DNA from 2 places in the Lysinibacillus sp. Ag94 genome. Region 2 is predicted to be linked to the other one. Evidence: a T-box and tRNA genes for the amino acid it is inferred to sense, from the RefSeq annotation. Region 2 holds a T-box; the other holds one or more tRNA genes.

Region 1 (16,159 bases), 1.5 Mb from region 2:
CGTGCAGGCCTAAGCACAAAGCCGATTCCGGACGCAATTAAGCCAAGGCATAATTGATCTGAACTGTATATAATAAGCTGTGAACCTATCCATTTTCTCATTCTTCGTATAAAATAAGAATAGTCTACAACATTCGAAGGAGAGAAAGACCTTATGACCAAAGTCATTGAAGCTGATAGGGGTTTTAAAGTTTGGTGGCATTTAACACGTCCACATACTTTAACCGCTTCATTCGTTCCAGTATTTTTAGGAACAGCGATTGCTTTAGCAATTGAAAAACAAACAATTGATTTTGGACTATTTTTTGCTATGCTCATTGCAAGTATGCTTATACAAGCAGCAACAAATATGTTCAATGAATATTACGATTACAAATTAGGATTGGACAATGAAAATTCTGTCGGTATCGGCGGAACAATTGTGCGTCACGGTGTTCAACCAAAAACAATTATGATGATTGCCTTAAGCTTTTACGCAATCGCTATGCTGCTCGGCATTTACATATGTGCCTCAACCTCTTGGTGGCTTGCTGCTGTTGGGCTTGTTTGTATGCTTATTGGTTTTTTATATACTGGCGGACCATACCCAATAGCCTATTCACCATTTGGAGAAATTGTATCTGGCGCTGTTATGGGAATGGGAATTGTTTTAATCGCATTTTATATTCAAACGCTTACTGTGACATTAGACGCTGTTTTGCTTTCAGTACCAAGTATGATTTTAGTTGGAGCTATCATGCTGTCCAACAATATCCGTGATATCGTTGGCGATACAGAGGGTGGTCGAAGAACGCTTGCTATTTTAATAGGTCGAGATAATGCCATTTCTGTGCTATCTGGCTTTTTTATCGTTTCATATTTATGGGTAATTGCTCTTGTAGCAATTGATGGAATTACTTTTTGGGCTCTAATCATTTTCTTAAGCGTTCTAAAACCGCTTCGTGCAATCCAAATTTTCCGCGATAAAAAAGAAGCGAAAGAAGTTATGCCTGCGATGAAATTTACAGCGCAAACAAATACATTCTTCGGCTTCCTCTTAGGAATCGGTTTATTAATTCAATATTTCTTTTATTAATATTAATCAATTATGCCTCGGCTTAATTGGTTAAAGATGCAGCAGCTTTAACGGGCAGCTGCATTTTTTACATAGCATCTAAAATTTTCACTTGCAATACCTCGAACTTCTTCAGTTGAAAAATGTTCACGTAACGCCTCTAACAAATTTTGTACCTCTCCTGCGTGTGCTAATCCTTTTACAGTTGCATCTATTCCATCGAAGTCTGAACCTAATCCAAGGTGCTCTACCCCTACTATATTCGCTAAATGCTTCACATGCGCTACTAAATCATCTATTGTAGCATTGTCATGGATAAAAGGCGGGTAGTAAACAACATGAATATGCCCTCCATGCTCGACAAGTGCTTTTGCCTGAGCGTCCGTTAAATTTCTTGGATGATCACAAATTGCACGTGCATTGCTATGGCTCGCAATAATATGCTTCGCTAGTGGTAAGACATCCCAGAAACTCTGTTCATTTAAATGCGAGACATCGATAATAATATCTCGCTCATTTAGTAAGTCTATAACCTCTTTACCAAATGATTTTAAACCAAGGCTTGCATCTTGTTCAGCACCGTGGGCCACAGCATTTTCTTCATTCCACGTTAAGCCGACTAGCTTCACTCCTGCATCTAATATTGCAGAAAGCTTTGCTAAATCTTCACCGATTGGACCACAGCCCTCTAAGCTTAAAATTGCACCAATTTCATGCGGAGCTAAAGTATCTAATTGCGACCAATCCGTAATATGCACCATGCCCTCAGTTTGTAACACATGTGAATGGAAGGCTTCAATTTGCCGCACTGCCTCTAAAAATTGCATACTTTGCGGAATTTTAGGATTAATAAAAATAGCAAATACTTGTGCCTTAACACACCCTAATTGTAATCTCTGTCGATTAGCTTGCAAACGTACATCATCTTCAAATTTTGCTGCTTCTAAAGTTGTTAATTTCAATAGAGCATCGCAGTGTAAATCAATTATATCCATACCCTCACCCCATACAGCTATTATACTGCCTGTGAGCGAAAATGCTTACTAACTTTTATCTTGAGGTGTATCAGAAGAGCCAAATTCCTCAAGTTCTATGAAATCATCCGATCTTGGCGTAGAAGACAACACATCTTCCTCTACTGGTCTTAAATTTTCTTCTTTATGCTCTGCGTGCTCAACACATGTCAATGCTTTCGGCATAGCTTCTAAGCGACCAATAGGAATCTCTTCACCGCATACAGCACATTTACCATACGTACCGTCCTCCATCGCTTGTAGTGCAGCTTTTATTTCTTCAGCATCGTCACCCCGGTGCTCGTCAATCGCCATTTCCGTTAGCTGATCTGTTAAATCACTCGTATTGTCAGCTGGATGATTATCATAATTAGATAGCTCTGTCGCTTGTGGACGCTCTGATTCCTCAAGTCGCTTCTCTATTTCCTGTAATTCTTGCTCTAATTGCTTTCTTAATTTTTCCATTACTTGTGGGTTCAAAAAAATCTCCTCCTCATGCCTTCATTTTTTCCTAAATTAATATTTCTAAAACATGAAAGCATGTGGATGAATCACTTATTTTTTTATCTTAATTCAGTACATTTACACCAGAGTATAATTGATGATGGCATCATGTAAAAATTGTGCTGCTCCTTTAGAAACACGCTCATCATAATATGCTGAAAAGCGTTCATCCGCTATATACATCTGAGCTATACCTGCATGTGCCTCTTTAGAATATTGTGACCATGTAAAACAAAGCCAACGCTTATGAAGCTCTGCAACCTCCATTGCCACATCGTTGTTCGTATCGCCGATTTCCAGCGCTTCTTTTAAACGATTAAATAATTGCTGTTCTAGTTGTTGCATTGCTTCATACTGTTCCTCTGTCATATTCATTACCTTTGCATTCGATGCATCAACTGTTTTATCACCATATTTTGCACGAATTTCTTGACCATATTGCTTTTCATTTTCCTCGATTAGCTTCTCTTTTAGTCCATTAAATTTCTCTTCATTTGCCATCGGTTGTTCCTCCTCAATTGATTGAATAGTTTTTTCTACTGTTTGTAATATCTTTTCCAGCTGCTCCTTGCGTTTCAGTAAAGCAGTACGATGAGTTTTGAGTGCCTCTGTATGTTGAAAATCAGGCGCTTTAATAATTTCCTTAATCGTTGCTAGCTTCATATCTAATGCTCTATAAAATAAAATTTGCTGGAGCATATCAACTTCAAACTGTCCATAAAATCGATAGCCAGCCTCATTCGTTCTTGCAGGCTTTAGTAATTCAATTTCATCATAATAACGCAGTGTTCTTGTGCTAACCCCGGATAATTGAGCAAACTCTTGAATTGTATATTCCATATTTTTTCACCTCCATTAATGCTACTGTAAATGTTTACGCAACGTTAAGGTCAAGAAAAAAATTAAGAAAAAACGTTAGGTTGATTTCCGTTTCGACTGGCGCCTGATAATCCGACCCAGTAAATAAAAAAAGCAAACTAGAACGTTTTATAAACACTAGTTTGCTTTTTCTTTAAAATCAATTATGCCTCGGCATAATCCGCTGGGTTTAGGCCAACAAATGTTTTTTGTGTGAGAGCGAAGCGCCAGCAACATGGTTCTCTCTGTGCGAAAGCGAAGCGCCAGCAACAGCAAGACGTTGGCTACTCAGCCGTTGTCATATTTTAGCGGATGTCTTTTGTACCGAATGCGTAACGACAGGTACAGATGTTTGGGCATCCACTGCAAGAAGTTAAATTTTTGCATACTTGCCATGCCACACAATATTTCTATAGTTTTCTACATCTGTGTCACCTTCAGTGTTAATAAACAACACTCGAGAATTTTCATCTAATTGTAATGTTTCCTTCAGCTCTGTATATTGTTCATTCGTCATCAATTCATAAAAACATCCAACTGGGGCAGCTCCCGATTCTCCAGCAATAATTCTTGCATCTGTCGCTAGTGGATTTCCTAAAATGCGCATACCTATTGCAGCAACTTCTTCATCACAGCAAATACTTACCTTCGTATAAGTCTTTAACAGGTCCCAAGCAAGTGGATTCGGCTCACCACAAGCAAGACCTGCCATAATTGTTTGCATCTCTCCACCAACCGTTACAAACTGTTCATCTCCTGCTTTAAAGCTTTCATAATAGCAATTCGCTACAAAAGGCTCAACTAAGACAAATGTAATTTCTTGCTCATAGTATTGTTGTAAGAAAGCTACAACTGCCCCTGCAAAAGATCCAACTCCAGCTTGCAAAAATACATGGGTAGGTGCTTTTTCCAACTGCAGGGCAGCTTCTTTTATTAGTGTTGTATAGCCTTGCATTATCCATAACGGAATTTCTTCATAGCCTTCCCACATCGTATCTTGAATAACGATCCATCCATTTTCTGTTGCTAGTTGTGATGTATAACGAACGGTATCATCATAATTCATTGTTGTTATTTCAGCATATGCACCTTCTTTTTGAATATTTTGGAGGCGCTCCTCTGCACTACCAGCAGGCATATAAATGCGTGCTTTCAAACCAAGCTCTCTAGCAGCCCACGCCACTCCTCGACCATGATTGCCATCTGTCGTTGAAATAAACGTTACGTCCCCTAACTGCTCCTTTACTTTTGGTGATTTAAGCTGGTCAAACGATAGCTCATCAATATTTCTATCTAACTTTTTAGCAACGTACTGCCCAATTGCATACACACCACCTAATACTTTAAATGCATTTAAGCCAAATCGATAAGATTCATCTTTTACCACAATACTTTGTACCCCTACGAATGATGCAAAAGTATTTAAGCATCGTAATGGCGTACTTTCAAATTTCTCATATGTACGCTGAAATTTACTAACGTGATTTACTTGTTCTGGTGAAAAATGACGCAGAAAAGGTACTACTTGTTCTACATTCTTCTGTAACAAATATTGTTGGTTGTTAGTCCACAATAATTTCCCCATCCATATCCCCCCTAGTTTTTCTACTATTTTCATCTTAGCTTATAGATTTGCAAAACAAAACCATATTATATACTTTAGTAAAAAAGAAAAATTTGAATCCTTTTGATAGGGTATATCGTATATTTACCAACATATTAAATAGGAGGTATATAATGGATAATAACTATAAGATAGCGATAATAGGAGGAACAGGGAAAGTAGGAAGGCATATAGCAACTCAAGCCATACAAAAAGGATATCATGTGCGGATGCTTGTTAGAAATCCTGAAAAGTTACTGGATAAAAATGATGCAATTGAAATAGTGAAAGGGTCGGTACAGGATATAGAAAACATCCGAGAACTTCTTAAAGATAGTCAAGTTGTTATTAATACATTTGGTCAACCAACGAAAGAGGAACCTATATATAGCAAAGTTACAAATAATATTTTTAATGTGATGAAAGAATTAAACATTAGTCGTTATATAGGTGTTTCAGGTGGTTCTCTAACGATTAAAGAGGACGAAAAAAGCATGATGAATCGTTTAGGAGCAAAGATATTTGAAGTTTTCCTTTCAAAAATGATGCAAGATAAAAAATTGGAATGGGAATATTTATTAAATAACAAACAGATCAAATGGACACTAATTAGATTACCGTTTGTAAAAGATAGCTTAACATCCAGTCAGATAAAGGAAAACCTGACGGATATGCCTGGTACAAAAATTACGAATCAAGATATAGCCACTTTTATCATTGATCATATTGATAATACAAAATACGTGCATAAAGCACCGTTTATCTCCCATTAGTGAAATCGCAATAAAAAGATAGAAAATAGCATGCTGAGAATATATCCAGCATGCTATTTTTTAATTAAAGATAAATTATCTTTGTACTGTAATTGTTTGAGAAGTGAAATCTAATTTATTCCCATTGAAATCCATAATATCATTACGAGGTGAAGCTTGAACCGTAACACTTCTGCCGTTTTCAAATAAATAGCTATTCTGAGGTATTGTAATTAATACTCTATCATTACCTTGTGGATAGGTAGTTGCTGCTACCGAAGAACCATTCACGGTAATATTAAAATCCAAATTATTAACGTTTATTACTGGTTCACTGAAAACAAGCTCTAATGTTTGTGAATTACTAACATTAACAGTTACAACCTTTGGTGCATTATTTTCTTTAAGGTTAATGGATGTACGCACCTCATCAAATGGTTCCATAGAGTTTGCTGCTCTTAAGCCTTTAATCGTGAAGTTGCGTGTGCCATTAAAATAATTTGAATCTTTTTTCAATGTGAGCTTAATACGATTTAAATTGGATCCCTCTACAACAGCACTTTCTACCTGAGCATTATCAATGCTATAATTTTGAACATTTTGAGCAAGTGCTGGATCAACAGGATAATTGAAATTTAAATAAACAATATTATTATCTTTAATAGAATAATCTGTTGCAGATGTTTGAATTGCATTGTATTGCGATAAAGCTAATTTATTGCCATTTATATTTAAATCACCGTTACGTGTAAATTTAACGTTTGGCACTTCAGTGATTGGCACACCGTATAAATTAGTAACATTAAATAAATTTAATTTGCCGTCGTAAAGAGCTCCCTTTGTATCATACATGCCTAGCAGTCCTGCCATTTTAACACGTAATTTCGTAGGTTGATCTTTTACAATCTGAATATCACTTTGAGGTCCTCTTGATACCTCATATAAAATGTAATTATTGACGAATTTCCCAGTAAATGATGCTTTTGCGTTAACGCCTAACTGTACTGGCTTATCGAAAGTTAATTGTAAATATTCTACACTATCACCGTAAACAATTTCAGAATTTATTAGCGCTGGCGCTTTGTCATCTCTTATAAAGTTATACGCTGTTGAGAATGTTGCCGTTTCACCTGATAAGTCGGTTATTACACGACTAGAAGCTGTCCCAATCGTTGTAATTCCTTGAAGCGAGCTTTTTGGATCCACCGTAACATTAAATAAACGACCATTTTTAGGATCTTTCTCTACAGAATTCACAGAAATTGAAGTCTGGCCGCTTTTCACTGAAAGGTCATATGAATAAAGTGGTTGAATTTCCTCTGAGAACAATAGCTGGAACGTATTTGGTCCAGTTTGTGTAACAGAAGATAGTGTCGGCGGAACACCATCCTTATCTCCCTTTTTCACTGTTACCGTAGAAGGGTTCGGTGAAATAATATTCCCTGCCATATCTGTTGCCGCTACGAATGTAATTTGAACAGCTGTACCAGGCGTTAAATACACACCATTCATTGTTGCAGCTGATAAGTCAAATGTTGCTTCAGTTGAGTTTTGCTCAATGCTTCCAACTACATTCGATACCTTTGTACCATTTGCTAATGTAAATTGAATGCGCTCATTTGGAAATGCTGCCATTGGCTTAGAAAACTGCACTTTAACGATTGAAGAATTTTTTCCTTGCGTTGTGCCTAAAATCGTAGGCGCTTGTGTATCTCCAGCAATAACAAAATTCGCATCTACTTTTTGAAGCACTGTACCCTTTTCCGCTTTGATGTTGCTGAACACATAACGATGTGTACCTTTTAATGGTTCATTCATTGTAAAGATGATTGATTTTTTATCAGCACTGATTTCTGTTTTTATAACCGATAGTGCTCTTAAAGTATCGACATTAGAGAAAGCTACAACATTATCCTGTAATTTCCCATCTGCTTTTATCACAGAAAGTGGATCAATCGCTTGGTTAAAAACAACTTTAATCTGAGAAGCATTAATGCCCTCAATTGATTGTACATTTAACTCATTCACTTCATATGTAACAACAGCGGAATATGACTTGTCATTAATCTTGAAATCTACCTTCGTTTCTACATTTTCAGTAAGCGGTGTCGCTAATGTTACCTTTTGGCTTGTCCCATCTGTTAATGTTACCTGTAGTGTTTTTGCATCTATAACTTTAACTGTTTGGATGGACACTTCAGGGCCTCTTACCATTTCACCGATATTCGTCATTGAACGATGTAAAAATGATGAAAATTGACCACGTGTTAGTGTCTTTTTCGGATTAAATGTCGTTACATTTGTAATTTTTGCATATTCTAATGCGATGATAGCCTCATGATTTTCTGGTGAAGCTACTTTTAAATCTGTAATAGATGATTTAAAGTTTTCTTTTTTATACATCGCAATTAAATCGATATCGTAAACTTTTTCAATTGCACGTACTAAAATAGAAGCCATTTGTTCGCGCGAGATATATTCGGAAGGTAATAACTTATTGTTAGTCCCTTTGAAAATACCATTATCATTTATAAGCGCTGCATACTGTAGTAATTCTTTATCTTTTGAAGATGTAGGCATGTCTGTAAAACGTACTTTTTTATTGTAGTCTGCTGGCACTTGGAAGTGTTCTAATACTAGCCATTTCCCTAAAAATTTCGTTACATTGCCTTTCGTAAGGACCCCGTTTGGCTTAAATGTACCATCTGGATATCCAGCTACAATTTTTGCATCTGCTAGTGCCAAAATGGCCTCTTTATGGTCACTTTTTGCTATGTCTGTAAAATTAGCCGCACTTGCAGTAGGAACAACTGCTGCAGCAATTAAAGCAGCAGAAGCTGCACTCATAATCCATTTACTCTGCTTTTTTTTCACATTTATTACCTCCTATGAATTCTATTCATTCCCATTATAAAAGAAAGATAGATATATTCCAAAGGATATACCAATATTATGACCATTTACCATGGATTATTTGTCCAATTCAATAGTGAACACAAAGCAAATACTAAATATATTAATTTTTTCTAAATGAATTGCCTAATTTTATTGTTTTATTTATGAGAGGGACGCGGATCTTAAGGTTGTTTTTTAGCTTTTTAGAAAGTGTAGAGCCAAGGCCAAATGAAGGTTATACACGATTATCTCTAAACGTGATAAGCGGAAGAATAATGAATAAGCGGACTCGATGGAACGAGCATTCTAGCTGCAACAGCGGTACGACGGAAAGGAATTTTCGTAGTTTGATAAAGTACCATAAAAAAAATGCAGTAGATGTAATGTACATCTACTGCATTTCAGTATGACCCGTACGGGATTCGAACCCGTGTTACCGCCGTGAAAGGGCGGTGTCTTAACCACTTGACCAACGGGCCAATGGCGGAGAAGGAGGGATTTGAACCCTCGCGCCGGTTACCCGACCTACACCCTTAGCAGGGGCGCCTCTTCAGCCTCTTGAGTACTTCCCCACAAAAAAATGGCTCCGAAGGCAGGACTCGAACCTGCGACAACCTGATTAACAGTCAGGTGCTACTACCAACTGAGCTACTTCGGAATAATGGTGGGCCTAAATGGACTCGAACCATCGACCTCACGCTTATCAGGCGTGCGCTCTAACCAGCTGAGCTATAGGCCCTTGGAGCGGGTGATGAGAATCGAACTCACGACATCAGCTTGGAAGGCTGAGGTTTTACCATTAAACTACACCCGCAAATATGGTGGGTCAGGACGGAATCGAACCGCCGACACTTAGAGCTTCAATCTAATGCTCTACCAACTGAGCTACTGACCCATATTTTTAAAAAATGGCGGTCCCGACCGGGATCGAACCGGCGATCTCCTGCGTGACAGGCAGGCATGTTAACCGCTACACCACGGGACCATTTTGGTTGCGGGGGCCGGATTTGAACCAACGACCTTCGGGTTATGAGCCCGACGAGCTACCACTGCTCCACCCCGCGTTAATAATATATTCTTTTCGAGTTTTTCAAGCACCATTTAACTATAAAATGGAGGAGGTAGAGGGATTCGAACCCCCGCGCGGTGTTACCCGCCTGTCGGTTTTCAAGACCGATCCCTTCAGCCAGACTTGGGTATACCTCCGTAATATTATATAAATGGTGGACCTTGCAGGACTCGAACCTGCGACCGGACGGTTATGAGCCGTCTGCTCTAACCAACTGAGCTAAAGGTCCTTTAAGATGGCGGCAGAGGGGATCGAACCCCCGACCTTACGGGTATGAACCGTACGCTCTAGCCAGCTGAGCTACGCCGCCAGGATCTTTATACTGGTTATCTTTTATGGTGGAGCCTAGCGGGATCGAACCGCTGACCTCCTGCGTGCAAGGCAGGCGCTCTCCCAGCTGAGCTAAGGCCCCATAAAATGGTCGGAATGACAGGATTCGAACCTACGACCCCTTGGTCCCAAACCAAGTGCTCTACCAAGCTGAGCTACATTCCGATAAATATTAATTTGGCGCGCCCGACAGGAGTCGAACCCATAACCTTCTGATCCGTAGTCAGACGCTCTATCCAATTGAGCTACGGGCGCTAATGATTAAAATAAAAATGGTGCCGAGGGCCGGAATCGAACCGGCACGGTAGTCACCTACCGCAGGATTTTAAGTCCTGTGCGTCTGCCAGTTCCGCCACCCCGGCACATTTGGAGCGGAAGACGAGGTTCGAACTCGCGACCCCCACCTTGGCAAGGTGGTGTTCTACCACTGAACTACTTCCGCATGTGCATAAGATTTATTTATCCTGGCAATTATGAAATTTTAAAAATGGTGCGGGTGAAGGGAGTCGAACCCCCACGCCTTGCGGCGCTAGATCCTAAGTCTAGTGCGTCTGCCAATTCCGCCACACCCGCATATTTTGTTGGCAATTTAAATGGTGAGCCATGAAGGACTCGAACCTTCGACCCTCTGATTAAAAGTCAGATGCTCTACCAACTGAGCTAATGGCTCAAAATGGTGCCGGCGATAGGAGTCGAACCCACGACCTACTGATTACAAGTCAGTTGCTCTACCAACTGAGCTACACCGGCAAATGGTGGAGGATGACGGGCTCGAACCGCCGACCCCCTGCTTGTAAGGCAGGTGCTCTCCCAGCTGAGCTAATCCTCCTGGGTATTATGCCTAGCGACGTCCTACTCTCACAGGGGGAAGCCCCCAACTACCATCGGCGCTAAAGAGCTTAACTTCCGTGTTCGGTATGGGAACGGGTGTGACCTCTTTGCCATCATCACTAGACTATTATTTTCAATATACTTCGTATGCTGAAAATCTTATGTATTTCGTTTTGAAGTTTTTATTACCTGTCCTTCAAGACAAGAATTATTGTATAACGTTTTCTCACATAGTGCAACACTTTTTTATAAAAGAAAAGAAATCATTACTTTTCGAAGATATTTTTGTAATGTAAGAGAAATTATCACTCTGCTATTTATTATAACAATTGATTAATTAAAAGAAAACAATTAATTTACAGAAGTGTTTTTAGCTATTTTAATTCATGAAAATATTTGAGCTACTCTATTTTCTGACTGTCGTGACACTTCGCTTTTAATCTGCAACAGGATCAATCAGAGTAGCTCTTCGTTACAATCAATTAAAAAAGTAAAATATACACGAAAAACTATTAATAGATTCAACTAACATGGCTGTTAATTTATCATTTTACAATACAATTATTTCATGATAGTTTTCTAGTTTCCTTTTATCCTCAATCATTTAAACCTTAAATTTCCTCTCAAGTGAAAGAACATTTCTGACGTTGCACTTTCTTATCGAATACATCTGCTAAAGAAGTTAAATAACCGAAAGAGCCATTTGTAATTGAACAATTTCCTCAAATGTTGTTGCGGGACCAAAAGATACTCTAAAAAATTGACGTGCCGCTTCCATAGAGTAGCCCATTGATAAAATCGCCTTCGTACCAGATTCACCATGACTATCACAGGCACTTCCTGTGGAAATACATATCCCCGCTTCATTTAATTTTAACAAAACGTATTGCCCCTCTACTCTTTTCATTAGTACACCACAAATATTAGGCAATTGCTCCTTACTCTCAATTATTTGACACGTTTCTTGTAATTTTTCCTTAAAACATTGACGTAATGCTTCATAGTGCTTCCGCTCATATTGATAATCTTCAATCGCCGTAGCAAAAGCGACAATAGCTGGCGTATCTAATGTTCCTCCCCTTAACCCACGTTCATGCGTGACACCTGGTGCTAATGCAGGAACACGGAGCTTAGGGTTAATATATATAGCTCCACATCCTTTTGGCCCACCTATTTTATGAGCTGATATTGTAATAGCATCTACTTTCTGCTTTAACGGAAGTTTACAGAAGGACTGTACACAATCAACATGCAAGAGAACGTTTGATTGTTTGGCAATCTCGGCTATTTCTTCAATAGGTTGAATAGAGCCTATCTCTGAATTTACATGTTGGATAGTGATTAAAGCCGTATCTTCTTGTATGGCTTCTCGTAGTTGCTCTACATGAATACTACCATCTTGCTGTAAAGGTAACTTCGTGATTACAAACCCCAGTCTTTCAAGCGTATTTAAAGCCGCATGCACGGAAGTGTGTTCAGCTTGTGATGAAATAATGTGCTTCCCTTTATTTGACGCTAAAGCTAATGACAAAATCGAAATTAAATTGCCCTCCGTTCCGCTGCCAGTAAAAATGACACCGTCACTATTTACTCCAAGAGATTTTGCTACGACAGCTCTTGCCTGCTCAACAAAATAATGTGCTTGGCCACCTAAATCATGTAGGCTTGCACTATTCCCATAATACTGCATTGCTACCTCACAATATGCTTTAAGAGCTTTTGGAGTCATTGGAGAGGTTGCAGCGTAATCCAAATAAATCATTTTATTCTTCCCTTCTAGTTCATCAAGTCTTGTTTTCTCTTTTATTTTATGTAAAGATATGTGTCAAGACAACTGTAAAGAAGGTATATGTATGGATGTAATGACAGATGTACTTATTATTGGTAGCGGCGTTGCTGCACTTCAAACTGCTCGACTACTCGAAAGACATTTTCTAGTTCAGATAGTTACAAAATGTTCAATTAAAATGAGTAGTTCTTATCGTGCTCAAGGCGGTATTGCTGCCGTTACAAGTCAAGAAGATCATCCAAAGTTTCACATTGCTGATACGTTAATTGCTGGTGAATATCATCATGAAAGAAGGAATGTTGAAATACTAATAGAAGACGGTACAGAAATTATGAGTGATTTATTAAATGAGGGCTTTCCAGTTGATCGACAAATTGATGGGTCCCCCGCTCTAGGCTTAGAGGGGGCACATAGTCATCACCGTATTTTACATGCAGGTGGTGATCGTACTGGCCAAGTAATAATCGATTATTTACTCAGACAACTTTCATCTAATAGCGTTGTGAATTGCTATGAAATGGCTTACGAGCTTTTATTGAATACAGATGGTGATTGTGTTGGTGTTCTGACAAAAGGAGCAGAGGGAACGAAGCGCTACCTTGCCCACCACGTCATTCTAGCGACAGGAGGTGCGGGCGCTTTATATTCTTGTACGTCTAACTTTGCTACGAATACTGGTGATGGTATCGCTTTAGCATATCGTGCTGGAGCTGCTATCAGTGATATGGAATTTATGCAATTTCATCCGAGCTTACTTTGGTGTGGAGGGCGGGCCAAAGGATTAGTCTCTGAAGCTGTCCGTGGCGCCGGAGGAAAGTTTGTCGATGTACTGCGTCATCCCATAATGAAAGGCATTCATGAGCAGTTGGACTTAGCACCACGCCATATTACTGCACATGCATTATTTAATAAACGTGCTGCTGGGCAGGAAACCTTTATTGATATTTCAAGTATCGAACACTTTGAAGAAAAATTCCCTACGATTGCTCAGCTTTGCTATGACAATCATGTTCATTTACAAAATGGATTAATCCCTGTAGCACCAGGTAGTCATTTCTTAATGGGTGGTGTTGTTGCTGATGACAAGGGAAGAACATCTATTCCTAATCTATATGCAATAGGTGAAGTTGCTTGTACCGGGGTGCATGGTGCCAATCGTTTAGCTAGTAACTCTCTTTTAGAAGGCATTACGTTTGGACAAAGAACCGCCCAATACATTATTCAAACAGGTTGTAAGCAAAATAGTTTCGTAATTGATGACAATCATCATCAACAAACAATGCCATCATTATTTACAAAAGATCAATTACGACAAATGATGATGCACACATTAGGCATTGTGCGAAATCCAATCGATATGGAACAATTCGTACAACAATTGCCCTCAATGCAAACACTTCTTCATGTTGATTTAGAGAGCTTAAATCGGCAGGAACTCGAACTTTACATGATGCATATTGTCGCTACATTAATGGCGCACGCAGCCATTACACGAAAAGAAACTCGTGGAGCACATATTCGCATTGACAGACCACAAGATGATCATTATTGGGCAAACCGTTGGATCATTTTTCAACAAGGACAGATGAAAGTGAGGAATTCATTATATGAATATCATCAAACTCGAGGAATTGCTAAAACAATTTTTTAATGAGGATATAGGTGATGGGGATTTATCGAGTGAATTTATATTTTCTCCAGAACAGCAGGGATCTTTTTCTTTTTATGCGAAGGAGAGCGGCATTTTTTGTGGAGCCCCTATCATTAAGCATGGATTTCTTCTTCTTGATCAATCTATGGATATTATCCTTTATAAAAAAGATGGTGACAAAGTCAATGCTGGTGATATTCTAGCCGTTATCCAAGGACCACTTCAAAAGTTATTAATGGGTGAGCGTGTAATTTTAAATCTTATCCAGCGCATGTCCGCTATTGCTACAGCTACAAATTTAGCGGTACGAGAAACAGCAGGTACAAATGCGAAAATATGCGATACACGCAAAACAATGCCCGGAATGCGTATGTTAGATAAGTATGCTGTTAGAATCGGTGGCGCCTATAACCATCGCAATGGTTTATACGATGCGATAATGCTAAAAGATAATCATATTGCTTTTGCAGGTAGTATTACTAAGGCCGTACAGCTAGCCCGTGAAAAAATTGGTCACACCATTAAAATCGAAGTCGAAATCGAAACAAAAGCACAATTGGATGAAGCAATTGCAGCCGGCGCAGATATCATTATGTTTGATAATCGTAGCCCTGAGGAAATACGTGAATGGCTTCCCGTAGTTCCACCACATATTGCTACAGAAGCTTCAGGCGGCATTTCACTTCATAACTTAAATGCCTATGCAGAAACAGGTATTCAATGGATTTCACTCGGAGCACTAACACATTCAGTAAAAGCCTTCGATATTAGTGCACAAGTAAAAACGAAAGGAGCTAATTCCATTGTCCATCACTAGCTTATTACAACAAACATCACTACTGCCAGAGCATTATCGTGGATTATCTGAAAATGACATGGAATCTCGCATTTTAGCTATAAAAAAGAAATTAGGTAGTAAGCTCTTCATCCCTGGACATCATTATCAAAAAGATGAAGTGATTCAATTTGCAGATGCAACAGGGGATTCCTTGCAGCTTGCTCAATTATCAGCGGCTAACAAGGAAGCTGAACATATAGTATTTTGTGGCGTACACTTTATGGCGGAAACAGCTGATATGCTCACAACTGAACAACAGCATGTTTATTTACCTGATATGCGTGCAGGCTGTTCAATGGCAGACATGGCAGACATTTATCAAACAGAACAAGCATGGCCGATTTTACAAGAACTCTTTGGCAATACAATTATCCCTCTAACATATGTTAATTCTACTGCTGCTATTAAAGCATTTACTGGGCGTCATGGTGGAGCCTGCGTAACATCGTCCAATGCAAAAGAAATGGTTAAATGGGCATTTACGCAAAAACCACGTATTTTCTTTTTACCAGATCAACATTTAGGAAGAAATACTGCGTATGATTTAGGAATACCGCTTGAAAATATGGCAGTTTGGAATCCTCATACAAATATGCTTGAGACAGATCAGTCTCCAGAAAACATTCAAGTCATCCTATGGAAGGGACACTGCTCCGTTCACGAAGGTTTTACAGTTCAGCATACGGAGCTTATACGTCAAGCTCATCCAACTATGCGTATCATTGTTCATCCTGAATGTAATCGTGAAGTTGTTGCGGCTGCAGATAAAGCAGGTTCTACAAAATACATTATCGATACGATTAATAAAGCACCGAGTGGTTCAGCATGGGCAATCGGTACTGAAATGAATCTTGTTAATCGGATAATCCAGCAGCACCCTGATAAGCATATTATCTCTTTAAATAAGAACTTCTGTCCTTGCCTTACAATGAATCGAATTGACCTTCCTCATCTGCTTTGGTCCTTAGAAAGT
Region 2 (16,159 bases):
AGAAAATACTAACAACCACAAGTACCATAGAAACACGCCATTGCTTGTTCTCCATACTTTCTAAATACCTTCTCTCTATTGATACGGTCAAAAATTCAACAAAATTTGTTAGACCTTTGAATTCTCACTATTTCCTTTTACCATTTTTTCTAGTGTCGGTCAATTTAATGGTAATTATTAAAAAAAAGACATAACGCCAGCTTACGATACTTACATTTTTTTTGGCGCTGCAATGCCCAATAATGCTAACGATTCTTTTAAAACAATGGCTACACAATGACAAAATGCTAATCGTGCTGTTCTCTGGCTGTCATCGACCAATATTTTATTTTGAGCATAATATTTATTAAATACACGCGCTAATTGTAAGGCATATTTAGCAATTTGTGATGGATCTGCTTGCTCAAAAGCATTGACAATTACATTCGGAAACTGTTCCAGTAATAACACAACTGGCCACGCTTGCTCCCCTAATGCTTCAAACGATACTTCGTAACTATGTTCCTTTGCTTTTTCCAAAAGAGATGAGATACGGGCATACGTATATTGAATATAAGGCCCTGTTTCACCTTCAAAATGCATCATTTGCTCAATCGAAAAGTCAATATCATGAAGACGATCATTCTTTAAATCATTAAAAATAACCGCTCCTACACCAACCTGACGTGCAATGTTCTCTTTTTCCACTAGATTTGGATTTTTTTCCTCGATATTTCGCTTCGCCGTAGCTATCGCTTCTGTTAGTACTTCTGCTAATAGAACAATCTTTCCTTTACGCGTCGACATTTTTTTACCGTCTTTTAGAATCATCCCAAAAGGTACATGCTGTAAGTCTTTTGCCCAATCGTATCCCATCTTCTCAATTACGTTAAATAGTTGTTTAAAATGAAGAGATTGTTCGTTCCCTACAACATAAAATATTTTTTTAGGATCATATTGTTGTTTGCGGTAAAATGCAGCTGCTAAATCACGTGTAGCATAGAGCGTAGCACCGTCTGTTTTAGTGATTAAGCATGGAGGCATATTGTCTATTTCAACGACATACGCACCATCTGATTGCACAAGTAGATCTTTTTCTTTCAATTCTTTAACAACAGCAGTCATTTTGTCATTGTAGAACGCTTCCCCAGCGAAAGAATCAAAGTTTATCCCAAGCAATTGATAAATGGTTTTGAATTCTTCGAGTGATGCATCTCTAAACCATTGCCAAAGAGCTAAAGCCTCTCCATCTCCATCTTCTAATGCTTTAAATGCGGCACGCCCCTGTTCATTGAGAGTATCATCTTGCTCCGCTTCTTCATGGAACTTTACATATATTTTTAACAGTTCCTCTATTGGAGCAGCTTCAATTACTTTTTGATCTCCCCATTTTCGATAGGCAATGATTAACTTACCAAACTGTGTGCCCCAGTCACCTATATGATTTATACGAATTGCTTGATAGCCATTTTTCTCAGCAATATTCGCCAAAGCATTCCCGATCACTGTTGAGCGTAAATGGCCCATGGAAAAAGGCTTCGCTATATTTGGGGAAGAAAAGTCTAAAACTACATTCCCCTTTGACTCCTGATGAGTCCCGTATAAATTTTCTTCTTTTACTATTTGGCAAAGTACTTGATGTGTAATCGTTGGCTGATGGTAAAATATATTGACGTAGCCACCTACTACTTGAACTTCTTGTATTAAATTACAGCTTAAATTGTGTTTTATGTCGGATGCGATACTGTTTGGAGATTTTCTTAATGTTTTTGCCAGTGTAAAGCAAGGGAATGCTACATCTCCTAAGCCCAAATTTTTCGGTCTTTCTAGTAGATTTTGAATGTCATTAACAGATAACTCATTATTTAATGCCGCAGCAATTCTTTTCGCAATTTGTGTATGCATATTCATTCTCCTCTCAATAAAAAAAGCCCCCATCTCTAAATATAGAGACGAGAGCATAGTTATCCCGTGGTACCACTCTAGTTGCCATATAAATATGACCACTTTCCATTGTTAACGAGGTGACTCCCCGATATTCTCTACTATTCATTCGAGAACCTTCTCCAAAGTGCGTTTCATTTATGGCTGCTGCATTAGGCTCACACCATCCCTAATTCGCTTTCCAGTAGCTCCATAAACTACTCTCTTTTTCATCGAATTTGACTGTAATTTCAAAATATTCTACACGAGCTACTAATTATTGTCAACAGTCTTTTCGGAAATATCAAGAAGTAAATGTTTACTTTAAAAATGTTCTGCTGAATAATCAATAATAACACTTTTTTAGCTCGCCATACATTTCGCACCTTATTTTTCTTGATGTCATAGTACGAGAGTACGCTCTCCTTAGGTATTTCCAAAATACTATAACCTTTTTTTCATCAATAAAACTAGATAAGAAATAAAACCCTTCTTTTTTTCTTGTATTTAACAGAGCGAATGTTTCAATATATACACCACCACTATCTAGTAAAGACTTTACCTTGTTTGAATGGATATCTATTTCAACCCAATGCTACTAGAAAGCGTTGTTATCGGCTTGACACTTATTATTTATCGAAGAAAATCATATATTTAATGTTTTTTTGCAATTTAAAGTAACCTTTTACCAATCTATCTATAAAAGGTTACTTTATTTATAGAAAGTAATTTATCAAAAAAGTTACCTAATTACAGGTTGTTAAATTTTATTAAGTATCGATATTAAAAAAGTCTATTTAGGTAAATAAACAGGTTCTGTGTACATGAAAACTAATATAAATATGCCCACAGTCACTACAAATAAGGCAATTTTCTGTAATAATGAAAAGTCTCGGAATTTTTTATTTTGAAAAGCAAGATCAGCAATTATCGTAAATAGAAAAGCTACTAACAAAACCTCCAAAGCTCTATTAAGAAATGAAATATTGTATATTGCAATTGCTATAATTGCTATAAATGAAAAGAGAAACTGCCTAAAATATTTGTTTTTTAATAGCATTTCATCCCTCCCCATCCCCTTGTATTACCAAAAATATATTTACATTTGATATATATGCGAATAAAACTTTGAATATTTACCTTAGGAGGGAATCATATGAAGTTTACTTTTATTGCTGGTATGAAGTCAAATTTATCCAGAAGCAAGGACGATGTTTGGGATCAGTTTGATATTTCATACTCTCCTCTAAATGACGCTCTAATAACAACTCTTGAAGCAGATATGAACACTGGTTGTTACAGCTTCAAGCGATGGCGATTATTATGTAGTACTTACAAATTACATTTTCCCCTTTTTAGTTTTTTATATATAATTTTGTCATAGGGTTTGAAGTGTTTAATAAGCTAAAAAGAAATAGATTGAGAGGTATATTTATGAAAAAATTCTTAAAAATTTTCTCTATTACTATTCTTGTTATTATAATCATGTCTTTTGTATCTTTGCTATTATTTGGACGTAACAATCATAGTAATTTATCTGGAAGCGTTTCTGAAAAGATCGATCAATATTTGACAAATGAAAATTTTCAGGGAACCGTCCTAATTGCAAAGAAAGGTGAAGTTTTATTTACAAAAGGTTACGGATTGGCAGCCGATGATTTACAGAATAGCCCAAGTACACTCTATCAGATTGCTTCATTAACTAAAACATTCACTGCAGTAGCAGTCATGCAATTAGTAGAGAAGGGACTTCTAAACTTAGATAATCCAATTTCGCAATACTTACCAGACTTTCCGAATGGAGAAACTATTAAAATAAGTCATCTATTAAGTCATTGTTCGGGAATTCCGGATTATCTGAAGAAGGATTTCAATTTTGACTACAGTAAAGAATGGAATCCAATAGATATTGTAAATACCGTTAAAGATTCTGAATTAGAGTTTACCCCAGGTAAAAGCTTTAGTTATAGTAATACTGGTTATGTAATGTTAGGGCTAATTATTGAAAAAGTCAGCGGACAGTCATATGCAAATTATATAGAAGAAAATATTTTTGAGCCGAGCAACATGTCTAATTCTATGTTTACGGTTCCCGCTGGCATACCGAAAGCGGAAGGACATGTAGAAGGAAAAATCGGACCCTTAATACATAAATCTGCAGCGTACGCAGCTGGGGATATCATTTCTACTGCTGAAGATTTAGAACTGTTTAACAGAGCCTTGCTTAACAATGTGTTAATAAGCAAAGAAACATCAGAATTGATGAGTACGACCCATGCTAAAAAGTTTCCGAATCAATATGGCTATGGTTGGTATACTCAAGATGTCATGGGGAAAAAAGCAGTTGGACATCCAGGAGGATATCCAAGTGGTTTCCGTCATTATGTTACACTGCTAAATAACGAGGAATTAATAGTGATCGTTCTTAGCAACGAGATGACAGTGAATTCAAAAAGAATCAACCGTAATCTTACATCCATCGTTCTTCAGCAACCAATTTGGATATGGGAAGAGAAACTTTAATTCTTTTTCTCAAATTTGATAAAAAATACTTTAGTAAACTCATGCCCTTCTCACTAGAGAGGGCTTTCATTACTATTGCCCATTCTTTACCTTAGTGCCGATAAAATACATATAAAAAGTATCTGGCTTTACTATTTATTAACATTATCCCCCTCTCCTATTCCACTCAAACACCCGAGAACCAATAACGCAAACGTTGATTTAATAATGTTTATAGACTATGGTACATATTTCATGATATACTAGTGCCATTGTGAAAAAAGGAGGAACTTGCATGATTCAAGTAAGTAATGTAGGTCTTCGCTATGGCGATCGTAAACTATTTGAAGACGTAAATATAAAATTCACACCGGGGAATTGCTACGGTTTAATCGGAGCAAATGGTGCTGGTAAATCAACATTTTTAAAAATTCTTTCTGGTGAAATTGAAGCACAAGAAGGTCACGTATCGATGGGTAAGGACGAACGTTTATCAGTCCTTAAACAAAACCACTTTGAATACGATGAATTTAATGTATTAGATACAGTTGTTATGGGGAACAAACGTCTTTGGGAAGTAAAATCTGAAAAAGACGCTATCTACGCAAAAGAAGACTTTTCTGATGAGGATGGCATGCGTGCTGCTGAATTAGAGGGTGAATTCGCTGACCTAAATGGTTGGGAAGCTGACTCAGAAGCAGCAACATTATTAAACGGATTAGGGATTGGCGACGAGCTTCACTATATGCTAATGGCTGACCTTGAAGGTTCTGACAAAGTCAAAGTATTGTTAGCACAAGCTCTATTTGGTAAGCCAGACGTTCTATTACTAGATGAGCCTACCAACCACCTTGACTTAAAAGCAATCCAATGGTTAGAAGAATTCTTAATTAACTTTGAAAATACGGTTATTGTCGTTTCCCATGACCGTCACTTCTTAAACAAAGTATGTACACATATTGCTGACCTTGATTTCTCTAAAATCCAATTATATGTTGGTAACTATGACTTCTGGTACGAGTCTAGCCAACTAGCACAAAAAATGATGGCAGACCAAAACAAGAAGAAAGAAGAAAAGATTAAAGAGCTACAAGCATTCGTTGCTCGTTTCTCTGCGAACGCTTCAAAATCAAGCCAAGCCACTTCTCGAAAAAAAATGTTGGATAAAATCGAGCTAGACGACATTAAACCTTCTAGCCGAAAATATCCGTTCATCAACTTCCAAACGGGACGTGAAATCGGTAATGATGTGTTAACGGTGGAAGGCCTTACAGTAAGCAATGAAGGCGAAACACTATTTAAAGATATTCGCTTTTCAATGAACAAAGAGGATAAAATCATTTTACTTGGTAATCCAATGGCAAAAACGGCTCTTCTTGATATTCTAATGGACGAAAGAAAAGCAGATGCTGGTACATTCAAATGGGGCGTAACAACATCTCAAAGCTACTTTGAAAATGATCACGATAAATACTTCGAAGGTTCAGAGAAATCATTAGTGGAATGGTTACGCCAATATTCTCCGGATGATGAAACAGAAAGCTTCTTACGCGGCTTCTTAGGTCGTATGCTATTCTCTGGTGAAGAAGTGAAAAAATCTCCTTCCGTTTTATCAGGGGGCGAAAAAGTTCGTTGTATGCTATCAAAAATGATGCTTGCAACAGCAAACGTTATTTTACTGGATGAGCCAACGAACCACCTTGACCTTGAGTCAATCCAAGCATTAAATGAAGGACTTATGCGCTTCAAAGGTGCAATGCTCTTCACATCTCATGACCATCAGTTCATCCAAACAATTGCAAACCGTGTCATCGAAATCCGTGAAGACGGTACAATTTTAGATAAACTATTAACTTATGATGAATTCCTAGAGTGGAAAGATAGCCAAGGCTTAAACTAATGAACAAAACAGGGGTCTCCTATTCAAAAAGGAGAACCCTGTTTTTTTAAATTCGCTTTTCTTGTCAAAGTCTATTACTTTGACGTGGTTGTCATTGCTACTTCTACTTGGGCATCTGACATGCGTTTATTTTCTTGTACTTTCTCGTCAGTTTCTTCATATTGAGTAATCATCCGTGTATCTGGTGAAAATACTGCAAGTAGCAGTGATAACAATAGCCCCGCCATCATTAATCCACCAAATAAATATGGTGATGCCCCATATTCTGTTGCTAAAGATGTCCATAGCATTGGTCCAAAACCGACGATTGCCGCAGCGATTTGATAGCCAAAGGATAGCCCCGTGTATCGAACATTCGCAGGGAATAATTCAGAGAAAAACGTACCTTGAGTCGCAAAAATGGCTGCCCAGACGACACCGAGTAAAATGATTTGCAATATAAAGAAATTAGTTGAATTAATTGGAATCATTACGAAATATGGAATTGCTAGTAGTAGCATTGTGATAAGGCCGCCAATATAAATTTTCTTTCGACCTATAAAATCTGAAAAATACCCAACAAGTGGAATTGTGACAATCATTGTTGCACAGCTTAACGTTAGAGCAAATAACGCGACATCCCTTGTATAGCCTATATACGTAGTTGCATACACCAATATAAACGACATTAAAAACACATTAAAGAATCCATCCCCTATTTTTAATCCAATAATGCGGAGAATATCTTTTTTGTTATATTTAAAAACTTGGACAATTGGTAATTTAGCTAATTCGCCATTGTCTTTTTTACGTTTAAATTCTGGTGTTTCTTCAATCCCACTTCGAATCCAGATCGCCAGTACTATTAAAACCGCGCTAAATAGAAATGGTAAACGCCAACCCCAGGCCATAAATTGCGCTTCTGTCGTTAATGAAGAAATAAGTGTAAAACTAAATGTCCCTAACACTAAACCGATTGGAACACCTAGCTGTGGAATAGAACCAAAAAAGCCACGTACACCCTTTGTAGCCGATTCAGTAGCTAGTAACACGGCACCTCCCCATTCACCACCAAGTGCAATCCCTTGAATAAGTCGCAAAATTACTAAAAGCATTGGGGCAAGTAACCCCACTTGTGCATACGTAGGTAATAAACCTATCAAAAAAGAACTACCGCCCATTCCTATTAACGTAAGCATAAGCAATGCTTTCCTTCCGACACGATCACCCATATGTCCAAAAATTAAACTGCCAATTGGACGAGCTGCATATCCTGCTCCAAACGTAGCAAATGCAATTAATATCGAGATTGCTGGATTAGTCGAAGGGAAAAAAAGTGTTGTAAAAACTAATCCCGTTGCAGTACCATACAAATAAAAATCGTACCATTCGATGACTGATCCTGCTAAACTTGCTAATAATATCTTCACATTTTTCATAAAATCCCTTCTCTCTACAGTCAATTTTTTATGTCATTCGCTATAACTAAAACTAACGTTATGTAAAACGTGTTTTTGAATTTTTCCGACAGATGTACGTGCCTTAAATTTTGCGAGGCGTTCTCGACATACGCTATCAAATCCTCTTCATAATGACGGTTGCTTCATATACTAATCGATGCTCTGTTAGTACACTCTTCACTTCTCGCTGCCACATTTTCACCTGAACGTTTAATCATATCCTTTATACGATCTACGAAATAAAAATAACTCTCTTCATCCATACGGGCATTGTCCCTAGTATATAGGTTGTTGCTCTATTCTCTCCCTTCGTTCTATTCCAAATTAAATCTATGATATCCCCCTTCTTTAACTAGTTTCATAGACTATAGTCTGTATATTAATTGGCAAAACAATTCCTAGTGAGCTATGTCCTTACTTCACTTTGCTCTAGCTTATCATCAGTTTTAGATGGTAATACTTGCAGCGTACTTTGTGCTGGCCACTCATGTATAAAATCATCCACTTGTCGATATATTTAAACTCCACCCATTTTTTCTAAATTCCGGACTCTCAAGTTTACATAATATTATTATTTTTACTCTGTTATAACCCTAACTTTTTATATCTTTTTTGTCAAAACAAGTATACGACTCTTTAAAAAATCATGTATAATAGCTTTTATCTTAAATTGAAAGAGGGTTTTTATGTTTTCCCCATTAAAAAAAGGCGATACCATTGGCATTTACTCGCCCTCCAAACCAGCTACAACTATTGCAAAAGCTCGCTATGAACGAGGTAAGAAACGTCTGCAAGCACTTGGCTTTACGATTAAGGAAGGTTCATTAACTGGGAAAGAAGATTTTTATCGCTCTGGTACACCGAAAGAACGAGCAGAAGAACTGAATGCACTACTTCGTGATCCACATATCAACATGATCTTACCTACTATGGGTGGTACTAACGCTAATAGTATGCTGCCATACCTAGATTATGAAGCATTTAAGCAGAATCCAAAAATACTTATAGGTTTGTCTGATGTTACCGCTATACTTCTCGCAATGTATGCAAAGACTAGTATTCCTGTCTTTTATGGACCTTCTGTTGCTTCTACTTTTGGTGAATTTCCACCTTTTGTCCATTATACAGAGCAATATTTTAAAGATTTATTTTTACATTCATTATCAACTCCCTATACTATGCCAATCCCACCTATTTGGACAGATGACCGACTAAATTGGTTAGAAAAAACGACTGAAAAAACTCAACATCATAATTCATGGATTACAGTGCAACATGGCACTGCTGAGGGACGTTTAATAGGTGGAAATATAAATACGATGTACGGCTTCATTGGAACGCCTTACTTCCCTCACATAAATAAAGGAGATATTTTACTTCTCGAAGATACTTCTAAAACAATTGCGGTTGTTGAGAAAAACTTTGCTATGCTAAAACTACACGGAATTTTCGACAAAGCTTCTGCAATTATTTTAGGTAAACATGAACAATATGATGATTTAGGAACCGGAAGAAAGCCTTATGATGTGTTGCTAGAGCAACTAGATGGACGTACTATGCCTATAATGGCTGATGTTGATTGCTGCCACACTCATCCCTTGCATGCTATGCCCATAGGCTTACGTATACGTGTCAATGCAACTAGCAAAGAGATTACCTTTCTAGAAACCTGGTTTTCATAACATTCGTATAACCTACATACTTTACGTATAATGAAGACAAATAGCTAAAGCAGTCTAATTTGCAACTGTCTTTTATGATGGTATTCAGCTATCACACTCAGGGGATAATGGCAACAACGCTATTTTGTAAAAATATCGACCTTATCGTATAGATCATACAATGCTAACTACTGCGGCCAAAATAAAATTGATAAAAATTACTTGGGCCTTTTCATTTTGGGTAAGGAGGGTTTTTATGAATGATATACATAGATCAACAACAGATGAAGAATTGACAGAAGAAGAATTGATAGAACTTGTCCTCGCTGAACAGCAAAAGGCGCTGGCACAAGAACAAGAAGAACCACTGCAAGGTAAAAAGCCTAAAAAACGAAAGCCAATTGTCAAATGGATTGTCTGGAGTATGGCATTTGTATTAATTTTGAATACCTTTGCTCTTATCTTTCAAATTTACACCCCTCCAGCCCTTGAATTTTTGAAGGTGTCTGCTCGGCTATCAGCGCAAGAAGATATAAAAACCTATAAAAAAGCTGTAGTAGAGATCTCTACAGGTTCTAGCAAGGGCACTGGTTTTTCGATTTCTTCAGATGGACTTATTGTCACCAATGCACACGTTGTAGAAGATGCTCAATCATTATTCGTCATTTTTCCTGAAGAAGGTTTAATGGCTGCCAAGGTACTACAAAGTTTCCCTGACGTAGATTTAGCATTATTGCAGGTAGCTGGTGATGACTTACCTTCCCTCTCGCTTGCAGAAAATCCTAACTATAGCAAAAATGAGCATGTCTATTTCATTGGTAATCCATTAGCCTTTACGGGCATTGCAAATGAAGGAACTTTACTGGAGTCAACTTTCGTTGATGATTGGCAGGAGCCTATTATGATGATGAATGCCCCTGTTTATCGAGGAAATAGTGGCAGTCCTGTTATAAATGCTGCTGGTGAGGTGATTGGAATCGTCTTTGCAACTGCTAAAAAATCTCCATATGGTCGTGTCGGTTTATTTATTCCTGTAGAAGTGCTACAACGCATACTAAGTAAATAATGCAAAAACTTGCTTGTTCTCATACTAAAGAGACAGGCAATTTAGTTTGTTTACATAATAAAATTATAAGAAAATGAAAAACTTAATTTTTGATCTGTATGAATGGTAGTATCTAAACTCTTTCATATAACAAGTCACTAGTAATCATATCTTGTAACTCTCTAATGTTCGAAGCATACAAAAAAAAGGCATCCTATATCAATAGGATGCCTTAATTTAACGAAAGTAATTTTAATTACTGAGAATTAAAGTTTAGTTACGTTAGCAGCTTGTGGTCCGCGGTTGCCATCTACAACTTCGAATTCCACTTTTTGACCTTCGTCAAGAGTTTTGAAACCTTCGCCTTGGATAGCTGAGAAGTGTACGAATACGTCGTTTTCACCTTCAACTTCGATGAATCCAAAACCTTTTTCTGAGTTAAACCATTTTACTGTACCTTGTTTCATTTAAGAAAACCTCCAAAAAATAAAAGTGAACAATATGTAATTTCTTCAACGAATTGAAAAAATTCACATATTACAAAGAGTACCGAACTAACGCGATCACTTTTTGTAATATGTGAATTCATGTTTCCGGTGAAGCAATTAAATTGTTAACTTAAGTATAACCGCCATTCATAATTTTGTCAAATAAAGAAAAATGTTTTTTTATTAATTTCTAAATTTTATTTCTATTTTCCAGATTTTAAAGCGATAATCCCGTGATATATTTGTACATCATCATCACAGGCTTCACAAAAAACACTTTCATCTTCTGACCAGAATGCCCAATATCCCTCTTCTTTCGTAGCCTCATTGTCGTATGTTAAACGGAAGTGCTGCAGTTTCGTTTGCAATGCTGACTCAAATTGCTCCTCCGATTCAAATGTTTCATTTGTTTGAATAAAAGCCTCCCAGCCTTCAAACTTCCACCAAGGCTCATAATCAGCTTTCATGTAAATGATTGTATACATATTTGCCACATTCCCTGCTGTAATAAGATATTTTCATTTTAGCAAACACATTTGAAATGTCTATTAAAACACTCTGTCATATGCTATTATTACCTTATTATTCATAAATTTTGGAGGTATTTTTTTTATGTTTTCAAGTATTCGACCTAAGGCCGAACTCGATGAATTATTAAAGCGTGGTACAAATTTAAATGCTACTGGTCGTTTTAATAAAACACTAGCATTTAACCATTTCAATGCTCAAGATGAAGAGAATTTAAAAACGCTCTTCAATAAATTAAAAGATATCACGCCTTCAATGAATGCTATTTTTAATAACTATTTAAAAGAAATCTCTCTTTCCTCTCAGCTAACGATTAGTGAAGAAAATATTAATCGATACTTAAATCAATTTTTCTTAGCTACTCGTGATGATGACTATGTAGATGAAACTGTTAAATTTTTTAATTTATTTAGAAAGAATCAATATGAGCCAGGAAAGTTAATCGTCGTCTTCAATCAATTTGCATTTTATATTACTACATACATTTTACATAATTTCGGTTTAAAACCTAATAAAGCATTTGAATATATGAAATCTTTCCAATCAGCTGTTAATGTTGACCAAGAATTACTCATCGAAGTATTAACAGAACGTACTATTGAAAATGTAGTTGCTGAAATTTCTTCTTTAATGGATGTCAACGCAAAAATCATGTACATGAAAGATTTAGTATTTAGCCTAGATAAACAAAACGAAGAAATCCAGTCCTCTACCGCAGCAACAGAAGAAATTGCCGCTTCTATTAACGAGGTTGCTCGCATGTCTTCTCGTATTTCTGAAAAAACAACTGAATCTGTTGATCATGCTGTACAAGGAAAAAATGCAATTGAGCATGCCCTTTCCGAAATCTTTAAAACAGAAGAGACATTTACAACAATTGTTGAATCCTTTTCAGAGTTACAAAAGCGGGTAAATGATATTGAACATGTTGTAACATTAATAAACCAAATTGCCGATCAAACAAATTTACTTGCTTTGAACGCTTCTATTGAGGCTGCACGGGCGGGCGAACATGGTAAAGGCTTCGCCGTAGTTGCCCAGGAAGTTCGAAAGCTTGCTGAGGGAACGGTTTCAGCGCTAAGTGAAGTAACTGCAAATGTTCATCATTTAAAAAGCTATTCAAACGATGTGTCAAACTCAATTACAGAAACGACTGAGATTATTAAAGATGCAACAGTAGAGGCTAAAGAATCGTTACCATTATTAAATGCGATTGTTAGTGCCATTGAAGGTATTAATCTGGATGTCACGAATACAGCTGCGATATCACAGGAACAGGCTGCAGCTATTGATGAAGTATCAGCAAGAATGATTGAAATTTCTAACCTTCAAGATGACATTCGCGAATATAGTCATAATACATCGAGTGATATTCATTCATTAGGGAAAGAAATTAATCGTTTCCGCAATGATATTATTGAGAATAATAATGTTCAGCTATCTTCTATAGCACTTTTACAATTATCAAAGGCCGATCATATTTTATGGAAATGGCGAATTTATAATATGTTCCTTGGTCTTGAAAATGTCGAGCCAAGTGATGTTTCCTCGCATACAGATTGCCGTCTAGGTAAATGGTATACATCCGCTCGCACTGTTGAACGTTTCGGACACTTACAGGAATATCGAGAATTAGACGCCTATCATTTACGTGTTCATGAATCGGCGAAGTTAGCAGCGGAAGCTTATAAGGTTGGGAATATTCAACAAGCTGAAGTTCATTTAAAAGAGGTAGATCAAGCTTCTAAGCATGTTCTCTATTTTATCAATAATTTAATCGTATATTTAGAAAAAGAACGTGTTATGCACTAAGCACCAAGGGGATTCTCCCCTCTTAACTAGTAGGAGGTGTTAGCTTGAACAAGCGAGCGCTTATTAAATTTTTCGGTGATGTTTACGGGACTGGCTATCGTTTTTTCATTAAACAGAAAGCGATTGAACTAGGATTAAAAGGATACTGTAAACTAAATAATCAAGATCAAATTGAAGTTGAAGTAGAAGGATCAAAAAAAGCGATAGATGAATTCTTAGTATTCGTTCAAAAGGGTGTTAGCCCTCAAGCAGATTCCAATTCATTTACTTTAGAGCTTTTTGATGATTTAAAAGGTTATACACGCATGGAGTCAGACATTGTTTAGTCTGGCTCTATTGTTTTATAGTGTAGGAAGGCTATTGATAATGGGCGATTATTAATGAATAGCATACGGATGATTTAAAATGACGTTGCTGGGGGCAAATTTAATTAGGATTGAGGTTAATTCCCCAGTCCTTTTTATTTTCCCTTCAAAAAAACACCAGCCGTATTTAGATGCCTTATTTAAAATAGCTACTTATACCATTCCACTGTTCTCATGCCAACTTTTATGGGTGATCCATTGAACTATATAACAATGCATTTTCTAATACGTGTTGTGTTCGTTGCTGCATGTTCTTCCTCTTTTTATCTATGCTTTATTTAGTTGCTACCGCATTTAAAAGTAATTGTTTGTTATGGTCAGACATTACACGCCATTCTTTAACCGTTACTTTCATTTGCCCTCACATCCTTTCGAATTTTCGCTTCCAAACACTGTATGCAAATGGGAGCGTATGTAAGACACGTGCACGTTGATTTATTATTCAAATTCCAAAGTTCATGCGATACATGCAGCGGGTTTCTTGTCATAATAAAAAGCCACATCTCATCATGAGTATGACTTTAAAGTCCTAATTATAATTCTTCTAAATAGATTGTAACGATACTTCTTGGATTGTAATCACTGCCCCGTCATTATCATCCTTATTAACTACATCACCAACATGCGGAATCAGAGCTGATAGAGAGTTGTTGATGTCAAACGTCAATAATTATATCTCCATTTTGTTCACACAAGCTGACACACTAAAAACCGAATGTCATCATAAGAAATATAATGCACAATAAAAAGCCACAATAAATTAGATGTGACTTGATATCAATATTTTATTTTGTCGTTAATGTCTCAATGGTTTTATTGTTATTACAGATCAAACATTTAGCTTTAAATTTTATACTCGATGAGAGTAATTGCAACTTACTTAAGTCGTTACTCAACTTTTCTATTTCAACTAAACCTTCACTTTGCAAAAGCCTAATTTCCAACTCAAATTTTTTTAAAGATTTTTGGATTAATTCTATATCTTCCTTGTATTTCTCTAACATAATTTTAGGATCAATGAGTTCAATCTTATTGTTTGTGTTTTTTTGCATATGGTAGACTCTCCCTTTTAACCTATGAAGTCATCTTTATGGCGCAATCTTTGTTACATAATAAATTGAAAAACACCCTAGAACATGAAAAAATTTTAACAATTGGATTTTATTAACACTATTATAAAGTTGTTTAACATATTTAACAATGTTATTTTTCATTCAAATGAAAATCAATTATGCCTCGGCAATATTGTTGCTGTCGCTTCGCTTTCGCACAGAAAACTTTTGTTGCTGTCGCTTCGCTTTCGCACAGAAAACTTTTGTTGCTGTCGCTTCGCTTTCGCTACAGAAAAAAATGCGGCTGAGATCGCCTTTAATGTTTGTATAAGAAGCTCCTTTCAGAATTCTGTGAAAGGTACAGGGGAGATGGGACAAGTCTATCGAATTAAAGCAATCTAATGAATGACTTAAAATCGGCGTGTATCACTACTCGATATGTAAGCGTATTTTGAGAATAAAATCTCGAATACGCTTATTTATTTTATAAAATAATTTTAACGCCATGATGGAATCAACAACAGACGAAAAAACAATACTAATGTTTAACCTATTAAGAGAGAATAAATTGACTAACAACATGTGAAGCAATTCGCGAATTACTATAATTTTGAATACAATATATAGAATGAAATCGATTAATCCAAATAGCCTTTTATTACCTACCCGAGTAATAGATGACACAATAATGTCGGACATTTTGTTTGACTTCTTTTTCGTCTATCCCCTTTTCTTCCTAATAAAGCAAAGGATTTTCTTGTTCTTAAGTAATATCATTGAGAAACTTTACAAATAGCAGTAAAATTTATGTAAGGATTATTATTTCATTGAAACTTTATGTCGATTATTTCGTATAAGAATATAGACATATTTAAATGCTAGGAGGAAGAAACATGCTCAGTGTCGGACAGTTTTTCTCAAGACATACCGCTAGCTTCTTAATTTCTCTCACAACTGTTTCTATCACAGCAATTGCGGCAAGTCCAGGATACTTCCTTGGTGGTATATTGTTTGCTGGAACATATGCGTCGAGTACGGCGTTATTGAAATATAGACAGAAAAAGAAATTCATGCAAATAGCAGGTATAACAAAAGAAGAATACAAACATATTGAATCACAACTTACAGCAGCCAATAAAAATATTCAAACATTAAGTCAAAACTACTTACGTGTACGTTCAGTTTCTGCATTTAAGCAATTACTTGAAATGACACGTATTTCAAAAAATATCGTGAAAATAGTTAAAACAGACCCACGAAAATTTTATAATGTTGAACAATTTTTTTATGCACATCTCCCTTCCGCTGTCGAATTAACGGATAAATATACGATGTTATCGAGACAGCCTGTGAAGGATAAGGAAATCCAACTTACATTATCGAAAACAAGAGAGACACTTACAGATTTAAATGATACGATTCAAACTGATTTAAAGGATGCGCTTTCCAACGATATTGACCATCT

Evidence for each region. A T-box is a leader RNA that pairs with one kind of tRNA and senses whether it is charged. The one in region 2 lies ahead of argS (arginine--tRNA ligase), so its partner is inferred to be a tRNA-Arg.
Region 1: it encodes a tRNA-Arg, which carries the amino acid that the T-box ahead of argS (arginine--tRNA ligase) is inferred to sense. The anticodon was not compared.

The regions. Positions count from the first base shown of each region.
Region 1 covers NZ_CP096780.1:3,729,858-3,746,016, forward strand. The annotation lists gene MY533_RS17375 (1,4-dihydroxy-2-naphthoate polyprenyltransferase) at 154-1,074, shown strand; gene MY533_RS17380 (dipeptidase) at 1,122-2,048, opposite strand; gene MY533_RS17385 (TraR/DksA C4-type zinc finger protein) at 2,097-2,546, opposite strand; gene MY533_RS17390 (MerR family transcriptional regulator) at 2,649-3,410, opposite strand; gene dpaL (diaminopropionate ammonia-lyase) at 3,802-5,013, opposite strand; gene MY533_RS17400 (NAD(P)H-binding protein) at 5,166-5,804, shown strand; gene MY533_RS17405 (S-layer homology domain-containing protein) at 5,880-8,657, opposite strand; tRNA gene MY533_RS17410 (tRNA-Glu) at 9,086-9,157, opposite strand; tRNA gene MY533_RS17415 (tRNA-Ser) at 9,160-9,250, opposite strand; tRNA gene MY533_RS17420 (tRNA-Asn) at 9,260-9,336, opposite strand; tRNA gene MY533_RS17425 (tRNA-Ile) at 9,341-9,417, opposite strand; tRNA gene MY533_RS17430 (tRNA-Gly) at 9,419-9,492, opposite strand; tRNA gene MY533_RS17435 (tRNA-Phe) at 9,498-9,573, opposite strand; tRNA gene MY533_RS17440 (tRNA-Asp) at 9,588-9,663, opposite strand; tRNA gene MY533_RS17445 (tRNA-Met) at 9,668-9,742, opposite strand; tRNA gene MY533_RS17450 (tRNA-Ser) at 9,792-9,884, opposite strand; tRNA gene MY533_RS17455 (tRNA-Ile) at 9,900-9,976, opposite strand; tRNA gene MY533_RS17460 (tRNA-Met) at 9,984-10,057, opposite strand; tRNA gene MY533_RS17465 (tRNA-Ala) at 10,084-10,159, opposite strand; tRNA gene MY533_RS17470 (tRNA-Pro) at 10,166-10,242, opposite strand; tRNA gene MY533_RS17475 (tRNA-Arg) at 10,256-10,332, opposite strand; tRNA gene MY533_RS17480 (tRNA-Leu) at 10,351-10,439, opposite strand; tRNA gene MY533_RS17485 (tRNA-Gly) at 10,445-10,519, opposite strand; tRNA gene MY533_RS17490 (tRNA-Leu) at 10,566-10,650, opposite strand; tRNA gene MY533_RS17495 (tRNA-Lys) at 10,672-10,747, opposite strand; tRNA gene MY533_RS17500 (tRNA-Thr) at 10,752-10,827, opposite strand; tRNA gene MY533_RS17505 (tRNA-Val) at 10,831-10,906, opposite strand; rRNA gene rrf (5S ribosomal RNA) at 10,917-11,032, opposite strand; gene MY533_RS17515 (cysteine desulfurase family protein) at 11,591-12,670, opposite strand; gene nadB (L-aspartate oxidase) at 12,762-14,348, shown strand; gene nadC (carboxylating nicotinate-nucleotide diphosphorylase) at 14,305-15,165, shown strand; gene nadA (quinolinate synthase NadA) at 15,152-16,159, shown strand, end outside.
Region 2 covers NZ_CP096780.1:2,267,984-2,284,142, reverse strand. The annotation lists gene MY533_RS10555 (MFS transporter) at 1-55, opposite strand, end outside; gene argS (arginine--tRNA ligase) at 211-1,890, opposite strand; T-box leader at 1,925-2,145, opposite strand; gene MY533_RS10545 (hypothetical protein) at 2,696-2,962, opposite strand; gene MY533_RS10540 (serine hydrolase domain-containing protein) at 3,337-4,425, shown strand; gene MY533_RS10535 (ABC-F family ATP-binding cassette domain-containing protein) at 4,700-6,304, shown strand; gene MY533_RS10530 (MFS transporter) at 6,379-7,722, opposite strand; gene MY533_RS10520 (S66 family peptidase) at 8,430-9,425, shown strand; gene MY533_RS10515 (S1C family serine protease) at 9,661-10,470, shown strand; gene MY533_RS10510 (cold-shock protein) at 10,716-10,916, opposite strand; gene MY533_RS10505 (DUF1033 family protein) at 11,141-11,422, opposite strand; gene MY533_RS10500 (globin-coupled sensor protein) at 11,550-13,277, shown strand; gene MY533_RS10495 (acylphosphatase) at 13,322-13,603, shown strand; gene MY533_RS22125 (hypothetical protein) at 14,187-14,309, opposite strand; gene MY533_RS10490 (hypothetical protein) at 14,428-14,694, opposite strand; gene MY533_RS10485 (5-bromo-4-chloroindolyl phosphate hydrolysis family protein) at 15,588-16,159, shown strand, end outside.